4 regions of the Luxibacter massiliensis genome follow, and region 3 is predicted to be linked to each of the others. Evidence: predicted binding sites of a transcription regulator. Region 3 holds the regulator's gene; each other region holds the start of a gene.
The links. The regulator Rex, encoded in region 3, represses fermentation and respiration genes when NADH is low (regulators of the CRP and FNR family bind a similar motif). The targets are predictions, from matches to a motif close to ATTGTTAANTANTTAACAAT.
Positions count from the first base shown of each region.

Region 1: a site for Rex is predicted at 1,630-1,649, ahead of speB (agmatinase). Genes of this name have one in related genera too.
Region 2: a site for Rex is predicted at 1,527-1,546, ahead of gap (type I glyceraldehyde-3-phosphate dehydrogenase). Genes of this name have one in related genera too.
Region 4: a site for Rex is predicted at 1,670-1,689, ahead of EFA47_RS13195 (trans-4-hydroxy-L-proline dehydratase activase). Genes of this name have one in related genera too.

Region 1 is NZ_UWOE01000002.1:102,205-105,391, reverse strand. Features, by position in the region: gene EFA47_RS18470 (YjiH family protein) at 1-575, opposite strand, end outside; gene speB (agmatinase) at 604-1,557, opposite strand; gene EFA47_RS18460 (LysR family transcriptional regulator) at 1,741-2,634, shown strand; gene EFA47_RS18455 (nucleoside recognition protein) at 2,642-3,187, opposite strand, start outside.
Region 2 is NZ_UWOE01000001.1:1,486,848-1,490,034, forward strand. Features, by position in the region: gene mnmA (tRNA 2-thiouridine(34) synthase MnmA) at 1-659, shown strand, start outside; gene EFA47_RS06820 (histidinol-phosphatase HisJ family protein) at 656-1,474, shown strand; gene gap (type I glyceraldehyde-3-phosphate dehydrogenase) at 1,628-2,641, shown strand; gene EFA47_RS06835 (phosphoglycerate kinase) at 2,891-3,187, shown strand, end outside.
Region 3 is NZ_UWOE01000001.1:1,624,060-1,627,246, reverse strand. Features, by position in the region: gene EFA47_RS07445 (NAD(P)H-hydrate dehydratase) at 1-1,017, opposite strand, end outside; gene EFA47_RS07440 (redox-sensing transcriptional repressor Rex) at 1,123-1,767, opposite strand; gene abc-f (ribosomal protection-like ABC-F family protein) at 2,041-3,187, shown strand, end outside.
Region 4 is NZ_UWOE01000001.1:2,867,310-2,870,496, forward strand. Features, by position in the region: gene hypD (trans-4-hydroxy-L-proline dehydratase) at 1-591, opposite strand, end outside; gene EFA47_RS13195 (trans-4-hydroxy-L-proline dehydratase activase) at 596-1,504, opposite strand; gene EFA47_RS13200 (TM1266 family iron-only hydrogenase system putative regulator) at 2,127-2,387, shown strand; gene hydE ([FeFe] hydrogenase H-cluster radical SAM maturase HydE) at 2,455-3,187, shown strand, end outside.

The DNA of each region.
Region 1 (3,187 bases), on a different contig from region 3:
CTCCCTATAAAATCCACAATCCCATAATTCAAGAGGAAAGGCATAAAGACTGCACTGACAGGAATAATCCATGCCACATCCATTGCGATAGAGTACACAGTCTCCCCAATATCAGGACTAATAATAAACTCCGGACCTCCGAATCCGGGAATTGTATAATGTAATAGCAGAATAGCTGAACATACCGCGCCAAACATATACAAAAGCGGGTGTATCTTAGAATCCTCTTCATAATATTTATAGATAACAGAGCCTTTATCTTTACAGATAAATTTTCCATACACACTCAGAAGGCCGTTTCCTATAATGATTAACCCTCCCAGCCAGAGTCCTGCAAGTCCTAAAATTTCTTTAATATTTTTGTAAATAATTCCAAACGTTACGTCCGTACTCCCCCGGAATGTAATCGGCACAAAAAATATAAATACTGCAATTAGTGTGAAGAAAACTGCTTTTACTGTACCCTGCTGCCACTGTCCTTTGGTTAATGTCAGGGCATCCAGTACTGCATTGTCATTCAAGTTCTCCTCAGGGTTTACTGTAATATTCTCTTGATTTTTACTCTCTTTTCCCACACTGTCTCCTCCTTAAAGTAAAATCATATTACTGATTTTCTTTTTTCTTCAGCGCCAGGATGGAGAGATATTCAAATACAATATTTGCTGCCAGGTACGCCGTAATCTCACCGTGGTCATACGCAGGCAGTACCTCTACAATATCAAAGCCTATAAAATTCAAGTCTTTAATCTTTCTTACAAGCTCAAGGGCCTCTAAAGATGTAAAGCCTCCAACTTCCGGCGTGCCTGTTCCCGGGGCATAAGCCGGGTCTACAAAGTCAATATCAAATGTCAGGAAACAAGGTTTGTCTCCGACTCTCTCCAGAACAGCCTGGATTAACGCATCAAATCCCATCTCCCTGACTTTATGTGCCGGGATCAGCTTCATTCCCAGTTCTGCAGCCATTTTATGCTCATTTGGGTCATACAGGGAACCACGCATGCCAATCTGGATAGAATGTCCTGCATCAATGAGGTTTTCCTCCAGGGCCCTTCTAAATGGTGTGCCATGATTATATTTCTGGCCAAATACCTCATCACATAAATCAGAATGTGAGTCAAAGTGTACAAGGGCCACAGGGCCATATTTCTTTGCAACTGCCCTTAATTCAGCCAGTGTGATAGAGTGATCCCCACCTAAAACAATTGGGCAGGCATTATCTTTCAGGATATTTGCAACGCCTTTCTCAATAGCTTCATATGTAGGATGGATATACCCTGGTGTTACATTAAAATCTCCAATATCCCCACCCTTTAAATTTTCCATGATATTAACCTGCATAATTACGTTGTTAGGTTTCATCATTGCAGAAATATTTCTGATTGCATTTGGGCCAAACCGGGAACCTGACCTAAAAGAGCTCGCTGTGTCAAATGGCGCCCCTGCAATCGCAAAATCCAGGCCATCTGCAGAAGTAATTTTTTCCATTCTCATAAATGTTCCCATATTACAAAATCTTGGTGATGATAACGCACTAGCAGGCTGCTTAATTTCTGACATAATAATACCTCCAAAATATAATTCTTATTTTTTAATTTTGATTTGGTTATTGTCGACAAATAAACCTTTTTCGTTGATAAAATACTATCACTTTATAAGGCGCCTGTGTTATACTAATACTTGATAAGTTATATGGAAAATCATATAATTAATCTAGACAATATATTTGGCAGGTAACGACTGATGGATATTAAATATTTTAAGTACGTGTTGGAAATTTCAGAATGTGGCTCGATCAACAAAGCTGCCCAGAATCTTCAGCTTTCTCAGCCAAATTTGAGTGTGTGCATTAAGAATATGGAATCAGAGCTTGGTTTTCCTGTTTTCAGGAGAAACAGCAGCGGAATCTACCTCACGCCAGAAGGTAAACTATTTCTAAAATCCGCCCAAAAAATCGTACTTGAAATGGAAGCCATTTCCAATATACCTTTGCTTTTTACAAATAAGGAAAATATATCTATTTCCTGTACATATTCCTTTGATTTTATGAACCATTTCATCAAATTTAAAAAAAAGAACCCTCCCAAAATGTACGAGGATTCTTTCAAAGAAACCGGTTTGATTCAGACAATCCGGGATGTCATCGAACAGCGGTACAGAATGTCTTTATTTTATTGTTTCGATTCTGTCAGTGACACATACACCCAGATTGCAAAAAAGCATAATCTAAAGTTAATACCCATAGCAAAAGACAGGCCCCTGATACTTCTTGCGTCCAAACGCCATCCCCTGTCACAAAAAAAAGAAATATTGTTTGAAGAAATCAAGAATTATAAATTTATCATGTATGAAAACTTTAAATTTGAAGAATGGCTTAAAATACTGGGATTCCAAAATGATAACCGTATTTTGTATGTTTTTGACCGCGGAGGCCTAATTGACGCAATCCGTCAGAGTATGTACGTCACTGTTATGATGAAACGTTTTACAGATACTTACAGCGAAGATTGTGTGGAAATTCCAGTCGTCAATGCCCCCAGCCAGATGAATGCCTATCTTATGTATCACTCCACCTATACTGTAAATACACGGGAAAGGCTGTTCATCCGGCAGCTAAAAGAACTGTTTGCAAAATAGCAGGATATTATTTACTAGTCTTGCTCTTCATCTTACAATATACAATTGCCACCACTGTACTTACTGCCGTGGCAACAATCCCCGCCCCGACAATTGCCGATGGGTTCACACTCCCGTACTGGCTCCTGTAGGCAATTACATTTACGGGAATTAATTGTAGTGAGGAGATATTCATAATAAGAAATGTACACATCTCATCAGAGGCTACCCCCGGTTTCTGCGCAATACCCGGCGCTCTTCCTTCCCTTCTCTCCTTTTCTAAATCTGCAAGTGCGCTCATGCCCTGCAGTCCGGCAGGCGTTGCCGCCCACCCAAGTCCCAGAAAATTTGCAATAAAATTAGTACTTATATATTCATTTGCCTTATGTCCCCGGGGGATATTCGGAAACAAGAAATGAATAAGAGGACTCATTTTTTTAGAAGCCATTTCAATAATCCCCGCACGGGTGGCGATTTCCATAATACCCACCCAGAATGACATAACGCCCATCATTGTAATACACAAGGTGACTGCCTCTCTCGAAGAATCTAAGGCTGCATTTGTAATATCCGG
Region 2 (3,187 bases), 140 kb from region 3:
GCCGCTATACACTGAGACGTTCGGCGGTTCTTGATAAGGACCAGACGTATGCGCTGTACAGCCTGACCCAGGAACAGCTTCGGCGCACGCTGATGCCAGTGGGGGAATATTCTAAGGATGAGATCAGGAAGCTGGCAGGGAAGATCGGCCTCCATGTGGCGGACAAGCCGGACAGCCAGGATATATGTTTTGTTCCAGACGGCGATTATGCTTCCTATATCAGGGAGAATACGAAAAACCAGATACGGGAAGGGAACTTTGTGTCAAGCGATGGCAGGGTATTGGGAACCCATAAAGGAATCATCCACTATACAGTGGGGCAGAGGAAGGGACTGGGACTTGCCTTGGGATATCCTGCATTCGTGCTTCAGATCCGGCCGGAGACTAACGAGGTAGTAGTCGGGACAAAGGAAGAATCTATGGTTTCTTCTTTTAAAGTGAACCAGCTGAATTTTATGTCTGTGGAGGGCATAACTAAGCCTTTGAGGGTTTTTGTAAAGATCCGGTATAACCACAGAGGGACATGGTGTACAATAGAAAAGACCGGCACAGATGAAATATTCTGTACCTTTGAGGAACCGCAGCGTGCTGTGACACCTGGGCAGGCCGCGGTATTTTACGATGGGGAATATGTGCTGGGCGGAGGTACAATTTTATGATAACCAGTGACTTTCATATGCATACAGACTTTTCATCTGACAGTGATGCTTCTGCCAGGCAGATGATAGAGGCAGCTATCCAAAAGGGACTCAAGACAGTCTGCATTACAGACCATAACGATGCGGATTATCCTTTCCATGAAGAAATGGGAGTTTCCGCTTTTGCCTTTGATTTGGGCGAGTATTTTAAAGTTCTGGGACAGCTTAAGGAGGAGTACAGGGACAAGATTGATGTCCGTATTGGGATAGAGATTGGGCTCCAGCCCCACCTTGGCGCTTATTGCAAAGAATTAGTGAATCAATATCCGTTTGATTTTGTAATTGGATCTATACACGTTGTCCATGGACAGGATCCCTATTATGGGGAAATATTTGAAGGGCGCACAGACGAGGAGGTATACAGGGAGACATTTGAAGCTACCCTTGAGAATGTGGAGGCTGTACATGATTTCGATGTTCTCGGGCATATTGACTATGTAGTGCGCTATGGGATGGGCCAGGCCAGGGACTACTCCTATCAAAAGTATAAAGATGAGATTGACGCAGTACTGAAAAAACTGATTTCTGAGGGGAAAGGGATAGAGATGAATATGGCTGGCTTTAAATATGGCCTTGGATTCTGCCACCCCCATCCTGATGTCATCAGGCGCTACCGTGAACTTGGGGGAGAGATCATTACTGTGGGGGCAGACGGGCACAGGCCGGAGCATATTGCTTATAATTTTAAGGAGGCCTCAGGGATTCTCAAAGGATGCGGATTTAAATACTATACAGAATTTAAAGGCAGAAAGCCTGATTTTAAGCAACTTCCATAAAAATCTATTTTGTACTTGAATTTTTGTTCTTGATTTAGTACAATTAACCATAGTTGATGAATCTTTAACAAGGCTGTTGTTTTGCTGAAGATTTCACAATAAACAGGCTGCGCTGCAGCCACCAACTTTTTAAAACTTTAGGAGGAATTAATCATGGCAGTAAAAGTAGCGATTAATGGATTTGGACGTATTGGACGTCTGGCTTTCAGGCAGATGTTTGGGGCAGAAGGATATGAAGTAGTTGCAATCAATGACCTCACATCTCCTGCAATGCTTGCTCACTTATTAAAATATGACTCTACGCAGGGAAGATATGCACTTTGTGACAAGGTAACCTCAGGGGAGGATTCTATCACAGTAGACGGAAAAGAAATCAAGATTTATGCAAAGGCTGACGCAGCAGAGCTTCCATGGGGAGAGATCGGCGTAGATGTAGTTCTGGAGTGTACAGGCTTCTATACATCCAAGGCTAAGGCTGAGGCACACATCAAAGCAGGCGCAAAGAAAGTCGTTATCTCTGCTCCAGCAGGAAATGACCTTCCTACAATCGTTTACAATGTAAACCACGAGCAGCTTACTAAGGATGACAATGTTATCTCAGCAGCATCCTGTACGACAAACTGCCTGGCTCCTATGGCTAAAGCGCTCAATGACCTGGCTCCCATTAAGACAGGTATTATGTGTACTATCCACGCTTACACAGGCGACCAGATGACATTGGATGGTCCTCAGAGAAAGGGCGACCTGAGAAGGTCCCGTGCTGCAGCCGTGAATATTGTTCCAAACAGCACTGGCGCTGCAAAAGCTATCGGCCTGGTAATTCCTGAACTGAACGGCAAACTGATTGGCGCTGCTCAGCGTATCCCGACTCCTACAGGATCTACAACAATCCTCACAGCAGTGGTAGAAGGCAATGTGACAGTGGATCAGATCAATGACGCTATGAAGGCAGCTTCCAACGAGTCCTTCGGATATAATACAGACGAGATCGTATCCAGCGATATCGTAGGAATGAAATATGGTTCTTTATTTGATGCTACACAGACAATGGTGCTTCCTCTGGACAATGGAACAACACAGGTACAGGTTGTTTCATGGTATGACAATGAGAACTCATACACAAGCCAGATGGTAAGGACAATCAAACACTTCGGTACATTACTGTAAGCCATTGTCCTGGAAAATTTAATCGGATGATTAATTTCTAAGAAATAGACTCACAAAGGGTCCGGTCTCACAAAGGGCCGGGCCCTTTTCTCAGCCGGAAACCTGAAGTCTGCTGTAAAGTATAAGATTTGCAGCGGTTGGCTGGCTTTGGGGATCCCGGCGCAAGCGGCGGCCGCCAAATGCCCACGCTGTACAGCTGAACGGGTGCCTGGCTTGTTGTCTGCAGAAATAAAATTAGGAGGCAATATGATGCTCAATAAGAAATCAGTAGATGATATTAATGTAAAAGGGAAAAGAGTCCTTGTAAGATGCGACTTTAATGTTCCGTTGATTGACGGGAAGATCACAGACGAGAACCGTCTTGTAGCTGCACTGCCGACAATTAAGAAGCTGGCAGCAGATGGAGGGAAAGTGATTCTCTGCTCCCATCTGGGAAAACCAAAGGGACAGCCGGTACCGGAACTCTCACTCTCACCTGTTGCAGCCAGATTATCCGAGCTGCTTGGGCAGGAAGTGAAGTTTGCCGCTGACCCGGAAGTGGTAGGC
Region 3 (3,187 bases):
GGGCACTTTTGCTTCCCTCAGCGTCTGGGCCAATAATTTCTCTGCTGTTTTACTCTGCCCAAGGCCGCATCCGATACAGACAACATCTGCCCAGGAAAGCAGGCTTTTAAACCGCTCCTCTTCATACTCCCTGTATGTGGCCAAAATCGCCTCAGGGAGCTGCTGCTGGAGGATCACCCGGTTATCCTCAGAAGTATAGATCTGTACAAGTCCCGCCCCACACGTGTAGGCAGCCATAGCACTTAAATAAGCTGCCCCTGACATACCTGGACTCCCGGTAACCATCAGGACTCTTCCGTATGTACCCTTGTGTGAATCCGCCTTTCTCCGGGGCAGAAGCCTTTGCAAGTCTGCCTTATGGTATCGGAAACACACTCCTGTCTCTTGTTCAAATATATGCCCGCTAATACCAATATCCTTTGTCACAACCTTGCCTGCAGACAAATATCCGGGGTACAGGATGCATCCCAGCTTTGCACATGCGAAAGCAACTGTCAGATCTGCTTTAAAAGCAATGCCCAGTACCTGCCCCGTGGCAGAACAGATCCCGGATGGAATATCCACTGCTGTCTTGTGTCCCTGCAAGGCATTCATTGCCTCTATTATGCTGCGGTACCTGCCTGATACTTCCCGGTTGAGCCCCACGCCAAAAACAGCGTCTACAATACTAGTATATTCTCCGGCCTCTATTGTTGTGACTATAGGGACTTCTGACTTATCTGCTATCCGCATCTGCAGCCGGCATTCTTCACTCATAGATTCTTCCCGGCCCACAAAAACGGCTGTGACCTGACAGCCTTTTCCCTTCAGAAGCCTTGCAACTGCAAACCCGTCACCACCATTATTTCCTGATCCACAGACCACAAGGGTCTTTGTCAAGTCTGCCCCATCCTGTTCCATGGCCTCCACAACGGAGAGCGCCGCCCGCTCCATCAGCACCAGGGATGGGATGCCTATCTCATGGATGGTATAACTGTCTGCCCTCTGCATCCATTCTCCTGTAGGCAAATATTCCATATTCCAGCCTCCTTTATATTTTGTGGGAACAAAGAAAGTCCCCTCTGAAATGAAACAACGTGTAAAAAAGACAAGCTGTCCTTAATACACGTCTGATACCCTTCTTTATTTTCCGTGGTCTTCCTGATAGCGGCTGATTGTATATGACAAGCGCATCAGGCTGTCAGACAAATGCACATTCTCCACAATAATGTCTTCCGGCAGGTTCAAATCTGTATGTGCAAAATTCCAGATAGCCCTGATTCCATTTTCTATAAGCATCTCAGCTACTTCAATGGCTTTTGACTTAGGGATAGTCAGCGCGGCAATCTCAATATCTGACTGACTTACAAAATCCTTCAGCTCGTCCATCATCCGGATAGGGACTCCCCGGATAGCCACCCCTTCCAACCGGGAATTCACATCAAAAAGTCCTTTAAGAATAAACCCATTCTTCTCAAATGACGCATAATTGGCCAACGCCTGCCCTAGATTTCCGGCTCCTATGATAATCATATTGTGAGGCCTGTTAAGTCCCAGAATCTTTCCGATCTCCGTATAGAGGTACTTTACATTATAGCCATATCCCTGCTGGCCGAACCCACCGAAGTTATTTAAATCCTGCCTGATCTGGGAAGCAGTCACATGCATCTTTTTACTCAAATCATTCGAAGAAATGCGTTCTACCCCTGCATCTAAAAGCTCACCCAAATATCTATAGTATCTGGGCAGCCTCCCTATCACTGCCCGTGATATCTCTCTGTCTTCCACAGTTATCGCCTCCAAATTTGTTCTGGGATGCATTCAGTAACCTGCAGGTACTTAAAAACCTGGATTATCAAACACATCTTTGCCTTATTATATAGAATTGTAAGAACAAAGTCAAATTTTTGTTGTATTTCGGTTTATTTCCGCTATAATAAAATGGGTATTGAACAAGGAACGTATAAATCCTGTATACGCCGGGAAGGCCTGGGGCAGGCCCTATCCGGCCTGCAGGATCTTGCATCATATTAAATTTATTTGGATTACAGGAGGCTGTCTATGGTATTGGCATGTCACAATCTTACTAAATCTTTCGGGGAACAGCTCATTGTACAGAATGGAGCTTTTCATATAGAAGACAGAGAAAAAACTGCACTGGTAGGCGTAAATGGCGCCGGGAAATCCACAATCCTTAAAATGATCGTGGGCGAAGAGCCGGCAGACGGGGGAGAGATTATTCTGACAAAAGGTAAAACTTTAGGGTATCTGGCCCAACAGCAGCATCTGCAGAGCGGACTCTCTATTTACGAGGAGGTAAAAACAGCAAAAGCTGATATCCTTGCATTAGAAGCGCAGATACGGCTTGCTGAACAGGAACTTAAGACATTAAGCGGCGATGCCCTTCATAATAAACTGGAATCTTATCACAGGATGGTATCTAGATTTGAGTCTGAAAATGGTTATGCATGTGAGAGCGAGCTGGCCGGTGTATTGAAAGGCCTTGGTTTTTTGGAGGAGGACTTTTCAAAAATGACTGACACTCTGTCAGGGGGGCAGAAAACCCGCGTATCCCTTGGCAAGCTGCTGCTCACCAGACCAGATATCCTCCTGCTGGACGAGCCTACCAACCATTTGGATTTAAATTCCATCACATGGCTGGAAACCTACCTCATGAATTATCCAGGTGCTGTTTTTATCGTTTCCCATGACCGATTCTTCCTGAATCGGGTTGTCACAAAAGTTGTGGAGATAGAAAACGGCGAAATACGGATGTACCTGGGCAATTATAAGGCATATGCAGAGAAGAAACAGCAAATCAGGGATGCCCTGCTCAAAGAATATTTAAACCAGCAGAAGGAGATACAGCACCAAGAAGCCGTGATTGAAAAACTGCGCTCTTTTAACCGGGAAAAGTCTGTCCGCCGCGCGGAAAGCCGCGAAAAAATGCTGGATAAGATGACACGTATTGAAAAACCCAAAGAGGCCGCAAAGGACATGCATTTTTCCCTGGAGCCATCCTGCCTCAGCGGGAATGACGTCTTAACTGTCAAAGGACTTTCCAAAAGTTTTGGCAGCCAGACCTTATTTAAGGACATAGACTTTGAGATTAAGCGCGGGGAGCATGTAGCCGTCATCGGCGACAACGGCACAGGCAAAACGACTCTGCTGAAAATCCTGAACCAGGTCATCCCTCCGGATGCCGGAG
Region 4 (3,187 bases), 1.2 Mb from region 3:
ATCCAGGGCCTCAGGGTCACTCATAAAATCAAGGCTATCAATGGATTTCTGGATATCCTCCTTATAATCTAAAAATCCTTTCTCATAAATCTTAACAGATCCTACCGTATGCCCCGGCCCTCTCTGCTCCATAAATTCCGTGAAAATCCCTGCCTCATATGCCTCTCTCCATTCTGCTGTCATCTGGCGCAGAATTTTGCTACGTATAGAACGCTTTTCCCAGTAAGGTATCATCACTTCTTCCTGAACTTTATAGTCCTCTTCTTTCACCTTGAAGCTGATAAGCTCCCTGTCATTCATGACATGCATATCCTCTACAGTATGGCAGCAAAGCTCTGGAAATGTAGGAGACGCCTGGGGGGAATCCCCTTTTTCTCCCACAATCAGCTCTCCTTCACCAATATACAAGGTTTTTGTAGAAAAATAATCTTTCAGTACCTGCCCTCTTAATTCGGGTATGGACAATTCTCCCTCGTATTTTTTGTACGTCTCAGTCTCGCTTACCGCACGCTCCAAATCAATATGGGCCGGAGTATCCAGACTTAATTTCCTCAGCTTCTTAACACGGGCATTCATTCCTCTTTCTTCCATTGTTTTAACCTCCTATTTTGACATTCTGGAATCCTGCTTTCTGGAAAAGCTCTACAAAGTGTTCCATTTCTTCTTTATCAGGTGCATGTAAATCAGCGCCCTCATAACATCTCCCAATTTTAGGGTATTTGCCTGAACCAGTATTATGATAAGGAAGCAGATTCACTCTTGCTGCACATATCTGCTTCTCCTGCAACCACTTTATAATCTCCTGCATAGCCCTCTGGCTTCCATTTACTTCCTTAACCACAGGAATACGGATGTATATATGGGCCCCTGCCCTGCTTAACTTCTCTAAATTCTCCAGGATCTGCCCGTTTCCTGCCCCCATATACTGCCTGTGGACTGCCTGGTCAATGGTCTTTATATCATACAGAAACGTCTCTATATATGGCAGAATCCGTTCATAGTTCTCATATGGAGCCTGCCCACACGTGTCAATTGTGACAGAAATACCCAGGCGGTGCAGTTTTTTGACCAGTGCTTCCACAAAGTCCATATCTGCAGTCATAACCTCTCCGCCTGACAGTGTCACGCCCCCGCCAGATTCCTCATAAAACATTTCGTCTTTCTTAAGTTCCTTTACAAGCTCATCAACAGAATATTCCCTGCCGGTGACCTCCCTCAGGTTTAGGTTACATGCATCTGTGCATTTTCCACATACCATACATTTATCCCTGTCTGTGAAAGCCTTGCCCGCCCTGATAGAAACAGCGCCCAGGGGACAGGCTCCCGCACAGTTCCCGCAGCCTGTACATTTCTCCTCATCACAGGACAATTCTTTTGTATAACTCTGAGTCTCTGGATTATGGCACCATGTACACCTTAAATGGCAGCCTTTGAAAAATACTGTTGTACGGATCCCATCCCCATCATGGATGGAATATTTCTGGATATCAGTTATCAGACTCATGACTCTATTCTCCGTTAAAATTTATAAAACATTTTGCCATTCTCTGCAAATTTTTCAGTTCTCTAATATAAGGATTCCTGCTTCTGCAAAAGATACAATCTTTTAGCCGGGTGCCCCTTTAGACCACCGTTTGTACTATAGTCTAATTTATCATATTCTCTTCTTACTGTCAAGAATTTATCAATATAATAGGCCTCTATTTCCACTCGAACTAACGGCTTTTTATTTTTGTTCTGTGGAAATATATTTGCAGGCCACTTTCTCTAAATATGAATACTTTATTTTTTTAGGGGCACATTTCCCAATAGAAGCTAAATAACCGGCTTTTACTGACTGTATCCGAAAGCATCAATGTTAAAATTAAAACATTTACTCCGGCTTATTGTTAAATTCACATTACTATGCTATGATATAAATCAGATTTGTTCTGATTACAAAGGGCCACACCTGAGTAAAAAGGCGCACAGATACGAAAAGCACTAATATTGGGAAGCATTTCCTTAAGCAAAAGGGGACATTATGCTTCTATATTTCAGCCTGCGCCCATCGGTGCAGGTTTTTTTGTGGGATATACCCACACCCAGTCCCCTGCCGTATTAAATCTATTCTAATAGGAGGTTTTATGAATACAGAAACCAACACACGAATCGCCCTCGTCGGCATAGTCCTGGATACGACAGAGTCCGTCGACGAACTTAACCATTTACTGAGCCAATATGGCCAATATATCGTAGGACGCATGGGTATACCCTACCGCAAAAAAAACATTTCTATCATCAGTATTGCACTAGATGCACCGAACGATATTATCAGCGCACTCTCCGGGAAGCTGGGTATGCTGCCCGGGGTAAACAGCAAAACAATTTATGCTAAGACAAAATAGGTACAGGTCTGATTTAAATTAGGGACGTAACCCTTTTGCATTTTGTTACGTCCTCAAGGGGTATTTTATGAAAAATATTATTGATAAACTGGAACAGGAACACACGCTTACTCAAAATGAGTGGACTGCTTTAATCGCGGGCCATTCCCTGGGAGATGCGGAATATTTATTTGAACGGGCACGGGAAATCCGGCACAGGCATTATCATCATGATGTTTATACCCGTGGATTGATTGAATTTACAAATTATTGTAAAAATGACTGTTTTTATTGTGGTATACGCAGGAGTAACCGTATAGTGCAGCGGTACAGGCTAACAAAGGAGCAAATTTTGGATTGCTGCAGCCAGGGGTATTCCCTGGGATTTCGTACATTTGTCCTCCAAGGAGGAGAGGATGGATATTTCACGGATGAGATTATGGCGGATATTGTAAGTACCATACATAGCCTGTATCCCGATTGTGCCATCACCTTATCTTTAGGCGAGCGTTCTTTTGAGAGTTATCTGCTTTTATTTGAAGCTGGCGCCGACAGATATCTGCTCAGGCATGAAACTTTTGACTCCGGCCACTATGCCGCCCTGCATCCCAAACCCTTGTCCGCCCTGAACCGACAGCAATGTCTCTGGGATCTGAAAAAGATTGGATATCAGGTGGGCACAGGCTTTATGGTTGGCTCGCCCTGGCAGACAGCAGAGAATCTGGCAGATGATATGTTATTTTTGGGAGAGCTTAATCCACAGATGGTAGGAATCGGCCCCTTTATTCCCCATCATGATACTCCTTTTGCCGAATATCCGG